Regions from separate parts of the Actinoplanes sp. NPDC051475 genome, predicted to be linked through region 1. Evidence: predicted binding sites of a transcription regulator. Region 1 holds the regulator's gene; the other holds the start of a gene.
What was found. The regulator HrcA, encoded in region 1, represses chaperone genes, less so after heat shock. The targets are predictions, from matches to a motif close to GGTTNGCACNCTCNNNNNGAGNGTGCNAACC.
Positions count from the first base shown of each region.

Region 1 (9,129 bases):
CACTCCCACCGCGCCGGCGCAGAGCAGGAAGGCCGACCAGTTGAACCAGGCCGCCGTCATCAGGCGGGCGGCGACCCCGACGAGCAGGAGGTCGCCGATCGCGTCGGCCGCGGAGATGTCTCCGATCTGGCCGCTGCCGCCGATCATGAAGACCCAGACCACGAGCAGGCCGGCGCAGGATGCGGCCAGCAGGTCGATGAGCCGGGCCCGGTTCATCAGCAGGGAACCGCCGCGGGTGAACTGCAGCAGGGCCAGGGCCACGAACACGAACATGGTCAGGTAGCAGATGTCGGCCACGCCGCGCTTGTCGAGTGCGTAGAAGACATCACCGACGGCGAGGCAGGCGACCGATGCGGCGAGCAGGAGCCAGGGTGCGACGCGGGCCGGACGGTGCCGGCTCACCCCGACGGCGACGGCTCCGACGCTCGCGGCTCCCAACAGGATCCATTCCAGGGCTTGGAGCACGAATAACTAGTACCAGCACGGTCGCTGTCTGTCCATGTCGATGTATACGCAGCGCTATGACCAGGGCGGCTGCATCCGGCGGCGCCGGCCGGGATGAACAAACGTGAATGCGAGAATGAATCACCAGGGTCCGCAGGTCAGCGGAACACTTCCGCGACGACCGCGTCGTTCCCGACCCGTCGCTCGCCGGTTACGGGCTGCCACTTTCCGTCAGGGGCCGTCCATTCGCGATCGGCGAAACGTACCCGTTCGAGTCCGGTGCTCTTGGCGTGCGCCACCAGCCAGTGGGCGTACCGCCAGCCGGCGTGCGGGTCCTTGACCGTGACGGTGAGGTCGGTCAGGCGGTTGGCGTCCACTCCCCAGTCCAGCGCAAAGCCCTGGGCGAGGGCCTTGACGGCGGCCGCGCCGCGGAGGGCCGGCTCGCCGCTGACGGTGCACTCGACGGCGCTCGTGGCTCGCCCGGTCAGCGCCCGGGCGAGCACTTCGGACTCGTCGACCCACTTCTCGTACGCATTCGGGTACGCCGACCGCTGCACCTTCTGCGCGGCCTCGGTGACCCGCATCTTCTGCCAGTTCTTGACCTTCTTCAGGGCCCTGTAGAACTTCTCCGCCGCGTACCGGGGATCCTGGATCTGTTCCTCGGAGCCCCAGCCCTGGCTGGGCCGCTGCTGGAAGAGGCCGACGGAGTCGCGGTCGCCGGTGTCGAGGTTCTCCAGCTTGGACTCCTGCAGCGCGGTGGCCAGAGCCACGACGATCGCCTGCTCCGGCATCTTGCGCCTGACGCCCACGGCGGAGATCGTCGCCGCGTTCGCCATCTGCACGGCGTCGAGAGTGACCTCGCCGTCGGCGCGTACGGTGCATTCGGGGCCCAGGTGCGGCAGCTTGATGCCGCCGCTGAACGACCTGGTCACGAAGAGGAGGCCGAAGGCGCCGAGCAGAACGACCACAGCGACCACCGCGACCGGCTTCCGCTTCACCCTCACCCTCCCTCTCGTACGCCAAGCCTAGACAACGATCGCTCGCGTCCTAGGTCACCGGCACCCAGGCGGCCGGGCGCTTCTCGCGGAACGCCGTGACGCCCTCGCGTCCCTCGGCGGACTTGAAGTATCCCGCCGATCGGGTGGAGAGGTCGGCGAGATCCGCCCGGATCGACTCGGCCGGGGCCCGGCGCAGCAGCTGCTTGGCGCCGGCGAGCGCGAGCGGGCCGCCCTTGACCAGCGAGTCGCAGTACGCGCCCACGGTCGCATCCAGCTCGTCGGCCTCGACGGCCTTGGTGACCAGCCCGATCTGCGCCGCGCGGGCACCGTCGAACACGTCGCCGGTGAGATAGAGCTCGGCGGCGGCGCGCGGTGCCAGCCGGGGCAGCACGGTGGCGCTGATCACGGCCGGGATCACGCCGAGGCGGACCTCGGAGAAGGCGAACGTGGCGTCCCGCACGCAGACCGCGAGGTCGGCGGCGGCGACGAGACCCAGGCCGCCGGCGCGGGCCGGACCGGCCACCCGGGCGACGACGGGTTTGGGGAATTCCCAGATCGCCGCGAGCACGTCGGCGAGCAGCTCGGCCGGGACCCGGCCGTTCTCCCGCGCCTCGGCGGTCTCCTTCAGGTCGGCCCCCGAGCAGAACACCGGGCCGGAATGGGAGAGCACCACGGCCCGGACGGCGGCGTCGGTCAGGGCGGCGCCGAGGGCGTCGAGCAGCTCGCGCATGAGCGGCGTGGAGAGAGCGTTGCGGTTGGCGGGACTGTCCAGCGTGAGGGTGGCCACACCGGCGGCGGTGACGGTACGGACGAGAGCCATGCCGGAACCCTAACCGGGCCGGTGCACACTTGACGGATGCCCGGACCCCTTCCCGACGGCGAGCCCGTACCCAGCGACGGTTCGCTCCCGGAGTCCGCGCTGCGCGAGGTGGGTGCGCGCGGCTTCGGCGTCTACGTCCACGTGCCGTTCTGCGCGAGCCGGTGCGGCTACTGCGACTTCAACACGTACACGGCCGCCGAGCTCGGCGGGGGCGCGAGCCGGGACGAGTATGCCGGCACGGTGCTGCGCGAGCTGGAGCTGGCCGGCGGCATCGTGCGGGCGCCCGTCGACACGGTGTTCGTCGGTGGCGGCACGCCCACCCTGCTCGACCCGGGCGACCTGGGCCGGATCCTCGAGGGCATCGACCGCACCTGGGGGCTGACGGCCGACGCGGAGATCACCACGGAGGCGAACCCGGAGTCGGTGACCCCGGCGTCGCTGCAGGCGCTGCGCAAGGCCGGCTTCACGCGCATCTCGCTGGGCATGCAGTCGGCGTCGCCGGGGGTGCTCGCCATCCTCGACCGCAAGCACACCGCCGGGCGGGCGCCGCAGGCCGCCGCTGAGGCCCGGGAGGCCGGGTTCGACCACGTCAACCTCGACCTCATCTACGGGACGCCGGGGGAGACCGCGGACGACTTCGCCGCCTCGCTCAGCGCGGTCATCGAGGCCGGCGTCGATCATGTGAGCGCGTACTCGCTGATCGTCGAGGAGGGGACGCGGATCGCCGGGCGGATGCGGCGCGGCGAGCTGCCGTACCCGGAGGACGACGTCGCCGCGGACCGCTACCTGGCCGCGGAACAGGCCCTGACCGCGGCCGGCTTCTCCTGGTACGAGGTCTCCAACTGGGCCACCTCACCCGCCGCCCGCTGCCGGCACAACCTCCTGTACTGGACCGGCGGCGACTGGTGGGGACTCGGGCCGGGCGCTCACAGCCACGTCGGCGGGGTGCGCTGGTGGAACGTCAAGCACCCTTCCGCGTACGCGAAAAGGCTGGCCGGCGGAGTCTCACCGGGCCTGGGCCGCGAGCTGCTGAGCGCGGAGGACCGCCGGATCGAGGAGGTCATGCTGCGCTTGCGCCTCGCCGACGGGTTGCCACTGACGCTGGCCCGGCCGGAGGGCGCCCGGCAGGCGCTGGCTGACGGCCTGCTGGACCCCGCGGCGTACGCGGAGGACCGGGCGGCTCTGACGCTCCGTGGTCGTCTCCTTGCGGATCTGCTGATTCGCGAGCTTGTCTAAAGCCCGCGTCGGGGCACGATCGGCGCGGTCGGCTGAGTCCGGGCGGCGCCGTCGAGAGCACGGCGCCGCCCGCCTGCGTTACTTGATCATCGAGACCGTCATCGGATAGTTGTACGGCTCGTTGTTGTTGGCCTTCACCCCGGCGATGACGCCGATGATCGTGGCGATCAGCCAGGCCGCGATGCCGATGAAGATGCCGACGACGATGCAGCTGAGCACCCAGCCGACGATCGCGACGATCGACCAGAGGATCTGGAAGTTCAGCGCCTTGACCGCCTCGGCCCGGACGACCGGCGACTGGTTGCCCCGGGCGAGGAGCGAGACCAGCGGGGCGATCCAGCCGGAGCAGCCGGCGCCGAGGAAGGCGCCGGCCGCGCCGCCGAAGTGGGCGACGAGAATCCAGGTCTTGTCGTCGCCGCCGGGCTGGCCGTAGCCCTGCGGCGGGTAGCCGGGCTGGCCGTAGGCACCGGGGGCGCCGTAGGGCTGGCCGGGCGGCGGGCCGCCGTACGGGGCTCCGGACCCGGGCGGCGGCTGGTAGCCACCGGCGCCGGACCCGGGCGGCGGGTAGCCACCGGCGCCCGAGGTGGGCGGCGGGCCGTAGCCACCCGCACCCGAGGTGGGCGGCGGGCCGTAGCCTCCGGCGCCCGAGGTGGGCGGCGGGGTGCCGTACGTCGGGGGCTGGGGGGAGCCGTACGCGGGGGGCGGCGGCGGGGGCGATCCGGCTCCCGGGTCGTTGCCCGGATATGGGTTGATCGGCCGGGTGGGGTCCGAGGGATTCCCCTCACCGGGCGGACGCGGCGGTTCAGTCATGGCTGACACCGTAGGACCGCAGGTCGACACTGGCGAGAGCAACACCCGGGTGAGGTCGGAGAATAGACACTCGGCTAAGTGGCGGCAGCACTACCGGTCGATCATCGCGTGCGGGCCCGGAGCGACGTAGACTGGCACTCGAGTTGCGCGAGTGCCAGGAGGCCGTGCGTGTCGAGAGGCCGTGAGTGCCAGGAGGCGGAGGGAGGGGTCATGAGTCTCGATGACCGCAAGCTCGAGGTGCTCCGTGCCATCGTCGAGGACTACGTGGCCACCCAGGAGCCGGTCGGCAGCAAGGCCCTGGTCGAGCGGCACCAGCTCGGGGTCTCCCCGGCCACCGTGCGCAACGACATGGCGGTGCTGGAGGAGGAGGGCTACATCCGGCAGCCGCACACCAGCGCCGGGCGGGTGCCCACCGACGCCGGTTACCGGCTCTTCGTCGACCGGCTGTCGCGGGTCAAGGCGCTGAGCCCGGCCGAGCGGCGGGCCATCGAGCGGTTCCTCGCCGGCGCGGTCGACCTGGACGACGTCGTGCATCGCACCGTGCGCCTGCTGGCCCAGCTCACCCGCCAGGTCGCCGTGGTGCAGTACCCGAGCCTCTCCCGGTCGGCCGTACGGCACCTGGAGCTCGTCCCGATCTCCAGCACCCGGCTCATGCTCGTGATGATCGCCGACACCGGCCGGGTGGAGCAGCGCCTGGTCGAGCTGCCGGTGCCGACCAGCAACGACGACGTGCTCGACCTGCGGCGCAAGGTCAACGCGAAGCTCTCCGGGGAGAAGCTCGCCGACACGCCGCCGCTGGTGCAGGCGCTGGTCGACGAGTCGGCGCCGGAGAAGCGCAACACCATGGCGTGCCTGGCGTCCGTGCTGCTGGAGACCCTGGTCGAGCGCAGCGACGAGCGTCTCGCCCTGGCCGGCACGGCCAACCTCACCCGCGGCGGCGTGCTGGACTTCCAGGGCTCGCTGCGGCCGGTGCTGGAGGCGCTGGAGGAGGAGGTCATCCTGCTCAAGCTCATCGGCGAGGTGGAGCCGAGCACCACCCGGGTCCGCATCGGCGACGAGAACGAGATCGACAATCTACGGGCGGCGTCGGTGGTGAGCACCGGTTACGGACCGGGTACGACAATCGTTGGTGGGCTCGGCGTCTTGGGGCCCACCCGGATGGACTACCCCGGCACGATCGCCACCGTACGTGCCGTGGCACGCTACGTTGGCGATCTGCTGGCACAGAACTGACGCAAAAGCGACGACGGTCTCCGGCGCACAGCGCGGGGCAGACATGAGGACTCGAAACCCTGTGGCCAAGGACTACTACGGAATTCTCGGCATCAGCCGCGAAGCCACCGACGACGAGATCAAGCGCGCCTACCGCAAGCTGGCCCGTCAGTACCACCCGGACGTCAATCCGGATCCCGAGGCGCACGAGAAGTTCAAGGACATCAACGCCGCCTACGAGGTCCTGTCCGACGACCAGAAGCGGCAGATCGTCGACCTGGGCGGCGACCCGCTGGCTCCCGGCGGCGGCGCGGGTGCGGGGCCGGGCGGCCCCGGCGGCGCCGGCCCGTTCGTCGGCTTCCAGGACATCATGGACGCTTTCTTCGGTACGGCCGCCGGCGGCGGCGCCCGGGGACCGCGCCCGCGCACCCGGCCCGGCGCCGATGCGATCCTGCGCCTCGAGCTCGACCTGGTCGAGACCGCGTTCGGGGTCGAGGCGCCGATCACGGTCGACACGGCCGTGCTCTGCACCCAGTGCTCCGGGGCCGGTACGGCGCCCGGCACCCACCTGGCCACCTGCGAGACCTGCGGCGGACGCGGCGAGGTGCAGTCGGTGCAGCGCACCTTCCTCGGCCAGGTCGTCTCGTCGCGGCCCTGCCAGAACTGTCAGGGTCACGGCACGGTGATCCCGCACCCCTGCCCGACCTGCGCCGGCGACGGCCGCATCCGGACCCGCCGCTCGCTGACCGTGAAGATCCCGGCCGGCGTCGAGGACGGCATGCGCATCCGCCTGGCCCAGCAGGGCGAGGTCGGCCCCGGCGGCGGCACGGCCGGCGACCTGTACGTGGAGATCCACGAGCGCCCGCACGACGTCTACTCGCGCAAGGGCGACGACCTGCACTGCCGGGTCACCCTGCCGATGACGGCGGCGGCCCTGGGCACCCGGCTGACCATCAAGACCCTCGACTCCGAGGAGAACATCGAGGTCAAGGCCGGCACCCAGCCGGCGTCCACGCTGCGGGTGCGCGGCAAGGGCGTGCCCCACCTGCGCGGTCAGGGGCGCGGTGACCTCTTCGTGCACCTGGACGTGAAGACCCCCACCAAGCTGACCCCCGACCAGGAGCGGATGCTGCGCGACTTCGCCAAGACCCGCGGCGAGGACGTGGCCGAGCTCAGCAAGCAGGGCGGGTTCTTCTCGCGCATGCGGGACGCGTTCAACGGCCACTGACCGTGTCCGCGCCGCTGTTCCTCGTCGACGACCTTCCCGTCTCCGCCCGGTACACGCTGGCCGGCCGGGAGGGCCACCACGCTGCGGACGTCCAGCGCCTGAAGCCCGGCGAGGCGCTCATCCTCGCCGACGGCCGGGGCGGGTCGGTCCGGGCGGAGGTCACGGCCGTCGGCCGCGGCAGCGTCGACGTCGCGGTGGGCGAGCGATCGTTCGTGCCCGCCCCGGACCCGCGGCTGGTCGTGGTGCAGGGCATCGCCAAGGGTGACCGCGGCGAGCTGGCCGTGCAGGCGATGACCGAGATCGGCGTCGACGAGATCGTCCCGTGGGGAGCGTCGCGATCGGTGGCCCAGTGGCGCGGCGACCGGGGCGTACGGGCCCGGGAGAAGTGGGTCTCCACCGCCCGCGAGGCGGCCAAGCAGGCGCGCCGCCCCTGGCTGCCGGCGGTCTCCGGGGACCCCGACGTGTCCACCAAGCAGGCCGCCGCCCGGCTGGCGTCGGCGGCGGTGGCGTTCGTGCTCCACGAGGAGGCGACGGACCGGCTCACCCGGGCGAAGCTGCCGGCGGCGGGGGAGATCGTGCTGGTGGTGGGCCCGGAGGGCGGCATCAGCGACCAGGAGCTCGGCGCCTTCGTCGCGGCCGGGGCGCACCCGGTCCGGCTCGGCGACTCGGTCCTGCGCACCTCCACGGCCGGGGTGGCCGCGCTCGCCGTGCTCTCCGCGGAGCTCGAGCGCTGGTAAGCCGGCCGTCGGTCGTTCACGCCCTGGCGACCGCGGCCGCTGGTGACGGTCATGGGCGTGGCGCGGCACCGAGTGCCGGTGCCGCACCACGTGGCGGTCATCCGCAGCCGCACCCGCACCCGGTGCCGGCCGCCGCGATGCGTCGAGCGCTGCGCCGGCGGTGCAGCCACCACATGCCCAGCGCTGCGACGGCGAGGCCGGCGGCCACGGCGAGGAGCGTGTGCTTGAGGACGGCCGCGCCTGCGCCGGTGACGACGCCCGCGGCGATGAGCAGCGGGATGGCGCAGCAGGCGGCGCACGCGAGGGCGGCGAGGCCTGCGGTGATCTTGCTCCGGGTCGGCGGCAGGGTGTCGACCGCCGGCACGTGGCGGTGGCCGCGGCTGGTGGGCTGATGGCCGGTCAGACGTCCGGGCGTGGGTCGCGGCGACCGCTCGACGCCGTGTACCGCCGTGACGAAAAGGTCGTCGGACTCGGCCGTCGGCAGAGTGCACGCATCGGGGATGTCGATCGGCATCACAGGCTCCTTCACCAGGGAGTTCGGCGCCGCTCCGGCGCCGTCCACCCGACGGTAAGCGTGTACCGGGGTACCGATTGCAACCCTCGATGCCGTGGCCGCCGGTCCCCCGGGAGCGGGACCGCCTGCTGACTGATAGGAAAGGCTAGCCTAAGCTTCCGGCATGGTCCTGACGCGTACGCCGGCGCCCGCGCGTCCGAGGCCGGCTGCCGGCGTCGCGGCCACCCAGGCGCACCGGGGCCTCGGACTGCTGGTCTGCGTGGCCGTGCTGGCCTTCGTCTGCCTGCTCAGCATCGCGGTGGGCACCCGTACCGTCTCGCCGCACACGGTGTGGGACGCGTTCTTCCACTACACCGACACCGATGACCAGTCCGTGGTCCGGGACCTGCGCTTACCTCGTACCGTCGTGGGGTTGTTGGCGGGTGTCGCTTTCGGACTGTCCGGGGCGGTCATCCAGGCGGTGACCCGCAATCCGCTCGCCGACACCCAGATCCTCGGCGTCAACTCGGGCGCCGGCCTGTTCGTGGTCTTCGCGGTCGGCGTGCTGGGCCGCACCGACCTGTCGCAGTACATGTGGTTCGGCTTCGCCGGGGTCGCCTTCGCGCTCACCCTGGTCTACCTGCTCGGGTCCGCCGGCCGGGCCGGTGCCACCCCCGTACGCCTGACCCTGGCCGGCGTCGCGCTCGGCGCGGTGATGGACGGCATCTCCGGCGGCATCCGGCTGGTACGCCCGCGGGCCTTCGACTACCTGCGCTTCTGGGACATCGGCTCGCTGGCCGGGCGGCCCGTGGACGTGGCCACCACCATCCTGCCGTTCGTCCTCGCCGGTACGGTGCTCGCGCTGATCGTGGCGCGCTCGCTGAACGCCGTGGCGCTCGGCGACGACCTGGCCCGGACGCTGGGTGCCGGCATCGGGCGTACCCGGGTCCTGGCGACCGTGTCGGTGATGCTGCTCGCCGGCGCCGCCACCGCCGCGGTCGGGCCGATCGGCTTCGTCGGCCTGATGGTGCCGCACATCGTGCGCTGGATCGTCGGGCCGGACCAGCGCTGGATCTTCCTCTACACCGTCGTGCTGGGGCCGGTCCTGCTGCTGCTGGCCGACATCGTCGGGCGGCTCGTCGTGCGCCCGG
Region 1 is NZ_JBFAZZ010000012.1:233,553-242,681, reverse strand. Features, by position in the region: gene AB0368_RS25000 (PAS domain-containing protein) at 1-465, opposite strand, end outside; gene AB0368_RS24995 (hypothetical protein) at 603-1,448, opposite strand; gene AB0368_RS24990 (enoyl-CoA hydratase-related protein) at 1,492-2,262, opposite strand; gene hemW (radical SAM family heme chaperone HemW) at 2,299-3,498, shown strand; gene AB0368_RS24980 (DUF4870 domain-containing protein) at 3,577-4,308, opposite strand; gene hrcA (heat-inducible transcriptional repressor HrcA) at 4,519-5,541, shown strand; gene dnaJ (molecular chaperone DnaJ) at 5,603-6,748, shown strand; gene AB0368_RS24965 (16S rRNA (uracil(1498)-N(3))-methyltransferase) at 6,751-7,485, shown strand; gene AB0368_RS24960 (hypothetical protein) at 7,583-7,999, opposite strand; gene AB0368_RS24955 (iron chelate uptake ABC transporter family permease subunit) at 8,163-9,129, shown strand, end outside.

Region 2 (9,129 bases), on a different contig from region 1:
TGCCGGCCGCCGCTGTGGAACCCCAGCTGGATGCGCCAGCGGTCCATCGTGCCGCCGGGCGGCGGCATGACGGCCGGGCCGGCGTGCTCGAACAGGGGCTTCAACGACACCGTCGCGCGGAAGGGCGTCGTGTCGTTGCGGGTCTCGCCGAACTCGACGGCCGTGGACGCCTCCGCCACGTCGGGGACCCGGCACAGGCGCAGCCGGCCGGCGCTGGGCTCCGGGCCGGTGACGACACCGTCGATGACCAGCTTGTCGTCCTCGAACGCGATGGCCGTCGTCCTGGCGGTCACCTTGTCGACGCGCAGAAGGATGTACAGCCCCTCGGCCACGGGAGTGAGCTGCGTGGTGGCGTCGAGGTGCTGCGGTGCGAGGCGCAACCGGGTGGGGTCCGGGCCTACCTTGAGCCGGCCCTTGCGCAGCTTGGTGCCCGCGATGATGCCGACGGCGATCTGCCAGCGGCTCTTCTCCCACCGGCCGCCGGACCGCAGCGTCGCCGGGTCGATCGTGACCTCGAAGCCGGACCAGTCGTACGACTTGTCGCCGTGGCTGGACGTGGCGGTCGCCTCCGGCTCGCGGCGCGGGACGGCGGGCATGGTGATGGTGCGGCCCGTCGTGAGCTCGCGGAGCCGGACGATGCGGGCGGAGGTCCAGCGGGACTTGGCGGCGGTGCCGTCGATGTACGCGTACCCGCGGATCACGAGCTTGCCGTCGCGCCAGCCGAGCTCGGTGATCTGGCTGCGGACCGCCGGCTTGCCCATGGCGTACAGCCCGCGCGGGACGCCCACCGCCGGGTCGTCGAGGAAGGGCAGTTCGGCGTACCGCTTGCTGCCCTCGTTCCGGCTGGCGATCGGCATGCCGGGCCGGCTGGCGAGCAGCACTTCGATGGCCTCGGGAAGCTTGTTCTGGCGGACGAGGTGCCACACGACCGCGTACTTGGGGGGCAGGCTCTCGACCGTGCCGGGCCGGACGCCGGCGAGGAAGAGGTTGACCTCACGCAGGAACGACGCCTGGAACTCGGGGTCGGCGTCGGGCAGCGCACGGAGCACGAGGGCGAAGTCGTCGACCAGCACGTTCTCGTCGTACGACCGCTTGACCTCGCCCTGCTGGTGCTCGGCGAGGAACCGGCTGACCCGGTTGACCGCGCTGAGCCGGTCGGCCGTGGTCTTCCAGTCGGTCCTCCGCTGGGTGATCGACTTCTGGCCGCCCTCCCGCTTGCGCCAGTAGTAGACCGGTACGTCCACCACGTCGACCGACTTGGCCATCGCGTGGGCGATCAGCGCGACCGGGACGTCCTCGAAGACGACGCCCTCGGGGAAGGTCAGGCCGTGCTGGTCCCAGAACCGGCGACGGTAGATCTTGTTCCAGACCGTACGGTCCTTGAGCAGGGTGTGCTGCTTGCTGACGTGGGTGCGCAGCACGGTCTTGGTGAAGACCGACGCGTGCAGCCGCGAGGCCTTCGCGCCCTTGGAGGTCAGCGCCCGTACCGCGCCGCAGGCGAAGTCGGAGCCGGTCTGCTCCAGGGTGGTCAGCAACATCTCGTACGCGTACGGCGGGACGACGTCGTCGCCGTCGGCGAACGCCAGGAAGGTGCCGCGGGCGATCGCGATGCCGGCGTTGCGAGCCTGGCCGGGGCCGCCCTCGCTCTGGTGGAGGACCCGGAAGCGGGAGTCCTTGCGAGCCCAGTCGTCGGCGATCGCCCCGGTGGCGTCCTGCGATCCGTCGTTCACGACGACGACCTCGATGGCGGGGTACGTCTGCCCGGCGAGTGACGCGAGGCACTCTCCGAGGTACGCCTCGACGTCGTGGGCCGGGACGATGACGCTGATCAGGGGCTTGGTGCCGGCAGCCGGGCGCCTCGGGGAGTCCGTTGCGGGAACGGTGACGCTGGGTGATCGTTGCGCCGGTATCTGCTGGCAGTCCGGCTCCCGCACCTGTGCGCGCTCGGGCGCTACGACGATACGGTTGTTCACTGCGCTCACTCCTCCATCCGGTCAGCACCGGATCGCCTGTAGTCGTGCGGCGCGAGCCGCTCCCGCATATCTCAGGCGGCGCCAACCTGCTGCAATGCGAAATCCAGCATCGATCTGTCCGGATGGATCAGGTCAAAGAACGCATCGCGGACGTGTTCACCGAACCTTGACCATGCGTACTACGTGGCTCCCGGCCCCATCGGTTCAGCACGGGGCGAGGTGATCGCGGCCGGAGCGCGGAACGCCTTCCTGCTGAGACCGGGAATGGTTCACCCATCGTGATCAACGAGGCGTTTGCGCACGCCCCCGGGACATGACCGTTGTCCTTGCACTCGACCCACCAGAGTGCTAAACAAGTCATTGGCACTCGCGAGGCGTGAGTGCCAGCTACAAACAGGTCGGGACGGTGGGGTCGCGGCCACGGTGCCGCCATCGGCGCCGGGGCACGGGACCGGTCGTCGCGGGCTATCCGGCTCGACCTGAGGACGTCACATCGCCAGGTGGTGACGTCCGCAGTGTTCCGCACCGTGCGGAGGGCGGGGCCGAGGAGGCCCGGCACCGCGAATGTCCAGGAGGACACAGCCGTATGGCCAAGATCATCGCATTCGACGAGGAAGCTCGTCGCGGCCTCGAGCGGGGCATGAACCAGCTCGCCGACGCCGTCAAGGTGACGCTCGGCCCCAAGGGCCGCAACGTCGTGCTCGAGAAGAAGTGGGGCGCTCCCACCATCACCAACGATGGTGTGTCGATCGCCAAGGAGATCGAGCTCGAGGACCCCTACGAGAAGATCGGCGCCGAGCTGGTCAAGGAGGTCGCCAAGAAGACCGACGACGTCGCCGGTGACGGCACGACGACGGCGACCGTCCTCGCCCAGGCGCTGGTCCGTGAGGGTCTGCGCAACGTCGCGGCCGGTGCGAACCCGATGGCCCTGAAGCGGGGCATCGAGGCCGCCGTCGCGAGCGTCTCCGAGGGCCTCTCGCAGCTCGCCAAGGACGTGGAGACCAAGGAGCAGATCGCCTCCACCGCCTCCATCTCGGCCGGTGACTCCACGGTCGGCGAGATCATCGCCGAGGCCATGGACAAGGTCGGCAAGGAAGGCGTCATCACCGTCGAGGAGAGCAACACCTTCGGTCTCGAGCTGGAGCTCACCGAGGGTATGCGCTTCGACAAGGGCTACATCTCGGCGTACTTCATGACCGACGCCGAGCGCATGGAGGCCGTCTTCGACGACCCCTACATCCTCATCGCGAACAGCAAGATCTCCGCGGTCAAGGACCTGCTGCCGGTCCTCGAGAAGGTCATGCAGGGCGGCAAGCCGCTCATCATCATCGCCGAGGACGTCGAGGGCGAGGCCCTGGCGACCCTGGTCGTCAACAAGGTCCGTGGCACCTTCAAGTCCGTCGCCGTCAAGGCCCCGGGCTTCGGTGACCGCCGCAAGGCCATGCTGGACGACATCGCCATCCTCACCGGCGGCACGGTCATCAGCGAGGAGGTCGGCCTCAAGCTCGACGCCGCCGACCTGAGCCTGCTGGGCCAGGCCCGCAAGGTCGTCATCACCAAGGACGAGACGACGATCGTCGACGGTGCCGGCGACGCCGAGCAGATCCAGGGCCGGGTCAACCAGATCCGCGCCGAGATCGAGAAGTCGGACTCCGACTACGACCGCGAGAAGCTGCAGGAGCGCCTGGCCAAGCTGGCCGGCGGCGTGGCGGTCATCAAGGTCGGCGCGGCCACCGAGGTCGAGCTCAAGGAGCGCAAGCACCGCATCGAGGACGCCGTTCGCAACGCGAAGGCGGCCGTCGAGGAGGGCATCGTGCCCGGCGGTGGCGTGGCGCTCGTGCAGGCCGGCAAGACCGCGTTCGACAAGCTCGACCTGGCCGGCGACGAGGCCACCGGTGCCAACATCGTCAAGGTCGCGCTCGACGCCCCGCTGCGTCAGATCGCCGTGAACGCCGGCCTCGAGGGCGGCGTCGTGGTGGAGAAGGTCCGCAACCTCGAGTCCGGTTGGGGCCTCAACGCCGCGAACGGCGAGTACGTCGACCTGCTGGCCGCGGGCATCATCGACCCGGCCAAGGTCACCCGCTCGGCGCTGCAGAACGCCGCGTCGATCGCCGCGCTGTTCCTCACGACCGAGGCGGTCGTGGCGGACAAGCCCGAGAAGTCCCCGGCCCCGGCCGGTGGCCCGGGCGGCGGAGACATGGACTTCTGAGTCCACAGCTGCACAGGTAAGCGGGCCGGTCCCCTCGGGGGCGGCCCGCTTTCTCATGGGCGGGGTGCTACCGAACCGCCGCCTCCCGTTCCGGTACGGCCACATCGACGAGGTCGCGCTGTCCGCGCACCGGTGAAAGCAGCCAGGCCAACGGCGCGCAGACGGTCACCGCGCCGAGCACCACCAGGGTCGCCCGTGCCCCGAAGGGGCCGGCCAGCGTGCCCGCCACCAGGCCGCCGACCGGGATCGCGCCCCAGGAGACGAACCGGACCGTGGCCATGACGCGGCTCAGCAACTCCGGCGGGCTGGCAGTCTGGCGGTACGTGCGGGTGGTCACGCTCAGCACCACCACCCCCGCCGCGAAGGCCAGATTCCCGAGCACGAAGGTCGCGTACGCCGTGTGCCCGGCACCCCACGGCACCACGAGGGCGCCGGCCGCCGCGACGAAGCCGCTGACGATCAGGCCGCGTGCGGTGCCGACGGCGTCCGTGAAACGGGTGGTCAGCGCGGCGCCGATGAGCGTGCCGACACCGTCCGCGGCGAGCAGCACGCCGACGAGTCCCGGAGCCGCGTGCAGGTCCCGGACGAGGTAGAGCGGGTACAGGGCGAGCTGGGCGCCGCAGACGAAGTTGACCGCGGTGGCCGCCCACATGCCGGGTCCCATCGCGGGGTGGCGGACGACGTACGCGAAGCCCTCGCGGATCATCTCGCCCATCGGCGCTCCCCGGGCCGGTTCGGCCGCCCGGCGGGCCGGGAGCGTCCTCAGCAGGGCGGCGGAGAGCAGGTAGCTGACGGCGTCGACGAGCAACGTCGGTACGGCGCCGAGCACCTGCACGATGACGCCGCCGACGGACGGGCCGCCCAGCTCGGTGGCGGCGTGCGTACCGGAGGTCAGGCTGTTGCGGGACTGGAGCTGGTCGCGGCCCACGATCTCCGGCAGGAAGGTCGCGTTGGCCACGTCGAAGAGCACGTTGGCGAAGCTGATCACGAGCGCGGTGACCACCAGGTGGGCGACCGTGAGCCGCCCGGCCCACCAGGCCAGCGGGATCGAGGCCACCGCGGCCGCCCGGGCCAGATCCGCGCCGACCTGCGTGCCCCGCAACGGCAGGCGCTGGACGATCACCCCGGCCGGGAGCCCGATGACGATCCACGCGGCGTAGCGGGCGGCGGCGATCAGGCCCATCTCGAACGGGGTCGCATCGAGGACCGCGAGCGCCGTCAGCGGCAGGGCCACGCCACCGACGGCCGAACCGAGGCCGCTGGTCGTGCCGGCCGACCACCACCGCCAGAAGACGCTCATGGTCCTCGCCCCCGTTCGAGTCAGTTCCAATCTGAAACGGACTATAGTGAAGAGCGTGCGACGCGTCGAACTGGTTGATGCCGACTGCGGCATCGCGCAGGCGCTCGGCGTGCTCGCCGACTGGTGGACCTTCCTGCTCGTGCGCGACATCGCCGGCGGCCTGACCCGCTTCGACGCGCTGCAGCGGGAGCTGGGCATGAGCCGCCGCGCCCTCACTGAGCGCCTCGGCAGCCTCGTCGAGCACGGCGTGCTCCGGCGGGAGGCTTATTCGCAGCGCCCGCCCCGCTACGACTACCTGCTGACCGCCAAGGGCGAGGGCCTGCTGCCGGTGCTCATCGCGCTGCAGGACTGGGGCACCCGCCACGTGATGGGCGACGGCTCGCTGACCGCGACCTCGGCCGCCACCTCCGCCGAGGCGCACCGGGTGCACGGTCTGGTCGGCCACCGTATTCCGCGCTTCACGGTCGAAACCCCCACGGTCCTGTACTTCTTTCCCGGCGCTTTCGCCCCTGGGACCCAGGGCCATCCGCCCGGCTGGGCAGACATCCCCGGCGCCGGCGGTTGCACCCTGGAATCGGCCACCTATGCCGCGCGGGCCGGGGATTTCGCTGCTCATGGCGTACGCATCACGGGCGTCAGCACCCAGCGCCCCGACCAGCTCGACGCCTTCGCCGCGTACGCGAAACTGCCGTTCCCCCTGGTGTCGGACCAGGACGGCAAGCTGGCGGCGAGCCTGCGGCTGCCGACCTTCCGGGCCGGCGGCACGGACCGCTTCAAGCGGCTCACGCTGCTGGTCGACGCGACCGCCACGATCCGGGCGGTCCAGTTCCCCGTCACCGACCCGGCGGGCTCCGTGAGCGAGATGCTGGAGCTCGTCAAGGGCGTGGCCTGAGAAACATCCCTCTCCGGAGTGACCCCCGACGGCGCTACGGTGGGAGCGTGCGCTCTCCCACCGTGTCCCGGTATTCGGCCGGGCGGCTCTCCCCGGTCCGCCGCGTCGCCGATCTCAGACGGCTCCGCGACGAGCAGTTCGACGTGCTCGTCATCGGCGGCGGGGTCACCGGCGCCGGCGCCGCCCTGGACGCCGCCTCCCGCGGCCTGAGCGTCGCCCTCGTGGAGGCGCGCGACTTCGCCGCGGGCACGTCCAGCCGGTCCAGCAAGCTCATCCACGGCGGCCTGCGCTACCTGGAGCAGCTCGAGCTGCACCTGGTGCACGAGGCCCTCACCGAGCGCGGCCTGCTGACCAGCCGCCTCGCGCCGCACCTGGTCCGGCCGGTGCCGATCCTCGTGCCGCTGGAGTCCGCGTCGCCGCCCGCCCGCGTGTGGCACCGCCTCTACTTCGGTCTCGGCGTGGCCGCGTACGACGTGTTCGCCGGGGTGTTCGGCCAGGGCCGCGGCATGCCACTGCACCGGCACCTGACCCGCGACGGCGCCCGCCACATGTTCCCCAGCCTGCGGGCCGACCGGATCACCGGCGCCATCCGCTACTACGACGGGCAGGTCGACGACGCCCGGCTCGTGGTCAACCTCGCCCGCACCGCCGCCAGCCTGGGCGCGGCCGTGGTGACCAGCGCCCGGGTGACCGGCTTCATCCGGGAGGCCCGCGAGGTCGTCGGCGTCAAGGTGCGCGACCTCGAGGCACCCGACTCGCCCGAGTTCGAGGTGCGCGCCCGCACCGTCGTCGCCGCCACCGGCGTGTGGAGCGACGACATGTCCCAGATGCTCAACGACGTCGGCGTCCGCCCCGGCTTCCGGGTGCGGGCCTCCAAGGGCGTCCACCTCGTGGTGCCCCGCTCGGCGATCACCGGCGACGCCGGCCTGATCCTGCGGACCCCGACCTCGGTGCTGTTCGTCATCCCGTGGGGCGGGCACTGGATCATCGGCACCACCGACACCGACTGGCGGCTCGACCGCTCCCATCCGGCCGCGTCGGCGCGCGACATCAGCTACCTGCTCGACCAGGTCAACACGGTGCTGGAACGGCCGCTCACCACCGACGACATCGAAGGCGTGTACGCGGGCCTGCGCCCCCTGCTCTCCGGCGAGGCCGACTCGACCTCGAAGCTGTCCCGCGAGCACGCCGTGATCGAGCCGATGCTCGGGCTCCTGCTCGTGGCCGGCGGCAAGTACACGACGTACCGGGTCATGGCCGCCGACGTCATCGACCGGGCCGTCCGGCGGCTCGGCGTGGACCGGCCCTCGCGCACCGATCAGCTGCCGCTGCTGGGCGCGGACGGGTTCGCGGCGGCCTGGCGCGACCGGCAGGACATCGCCCGCCGGCACGGCGTCACGGCCGGCGTGATCGAGCACCTGCTGGAGCGGTACGGCACCCTCTCGGTGCACCTGCTCGCCATGATCGCGGCGGAGCCGGAGCTGGCCACGCCGCTGGCCGGCGCCCCCGAATACCTCGCCGCCGAGATCGCGTACGCGGCCACCGCCGAAGGCGCCCTGCACCTCGACGACGTGCTCACCCGGCGTACCCGTATCTCGATCGAGACCGCGCACCGGGGCGCGGAGACCGCGCGGCACGCAGCCGCCGTCATGGGTGACGCGCTGGGCTGGGACGACGCCGTGCGGGCCCGCGAGGTCGAGCACTACCTCGCGCGGGTCGAGGCCGAGCGGCAGTCGCAGAAGATGCCGGACGACCTCACCGCGGACGCGGCCCGCCTCGGCGTCGCGGACGTGCGAGGATACGCGGCCGACCGCGGGACGGACCTGCTCCACGTCGACCTTTGATCCTCGTCGACGAGCCGCGCTGGCCGGCCCGGGGACGCCTCTGGTCCCACCTCGTCAGCGACGTGGCGTACGAGGAACTGCACGTGTTCGCGGAGATGCTCGGCGTACCCCGGCGGGGGTTCGACCGCGACCACTACGACATCCCGGAGTCCCGCTTCGCGATGGCGCTGTGGCTCGGGGCGGCCCTGGTCCCCTCCCGGGACCTGCCGGTGCGGCTGCGGGCGGCCGGGCTCCGCCGCCCCAAGCACCTCAACCGGCGAGCGTCCTGAGCTCCTTCTCGAGGTTCTTCCTGGCCTTCTCTTCCCACGCCTCGTGCAGCGGCGCGTGGCGGTAGATCGCCGGCAGCTCCAGCAGCGACACGAGGACCTGGGCCCGGGCCGCCCGGAACGTGTCCTCCGGTACGTGCGCGTACTCCCGGCGGATCGCCTCGGTGTAAAGGGTGTAGCGCTCCGGCTCGGCGGCCAGGATCGCGAGGTCGGCGTCGCACAGCAGCTCGCCGTCCGGGTCGGTCTCCTCGGTGGCGTGCCCCGCGGTCAGCCCCACCAGCCGGGCCACCTCGGCCGCGATCCCGGGCGGGGCGCCGAGGGTGGTGAGCAGCCCCTCGGCGAACGCGGCGCTGTCCCGCTCGTTGGCGTCACCCAGCGCCCGGGGGTCGTAGATCGCGTCGTGCATCCAGGCGGCGAGGCGTACCCGGTCGGCGTGTGCCGCCAGCGCGGCATGGTCGTCCACCACGTCCAGCACCGCGGTCAGATGGCTCACGTCGTGGTACTGCCGCTGCGGCTCCGACCAGCGCCCGAGCAGGTAGGCGCCGGCCGCCTCGAGGTCCGGCTCGGCGGCGGTCGCCCCGGCGCCCCGCGCCGCGGCGACCCAACGGTCGACAAGAGAGGTCACGGCCGCCATCCTGGCATGCC
Region 2 is NZ_JBFAZZ010000010.1:29,016-38,144, forward strand. Features, by position in the region: gene AB0368_RS20910 (bifunctional glycosyltransferase family 2 protein/CDP-glycerol:glycerophosphate glycerophosphotransferase) at 1-1,973, opposite strand, end outside; gene groL (chaperonin GroEL) at 2,560-4,182, shown strand; gene AB0368_RS20920 (MFS transporter) at 4,250-5,482, opposite strand; gene AB0368_RS20925 (winged helix-turn-helix transcriptional regulator) at 5,538-6,374, shown strand; gene AB0368_RS20930 (glycerol-3-phosphate dehydrogenase/oxidase) at 6,437-8,218, shown strand; gene AB0368_RS20935 (DUF4031 domain-containing protein) at 8,215-8,487, shown strand; gene AB0368_RS20940 (metal-dependent phosphohydrolase) at 8,468-9,118, opposite strand.
Region 2: a site for HrcA is predicted at 2,332-2,362, ahead of groL (chaperonin GroEL). Genes of this name have one in related genera too.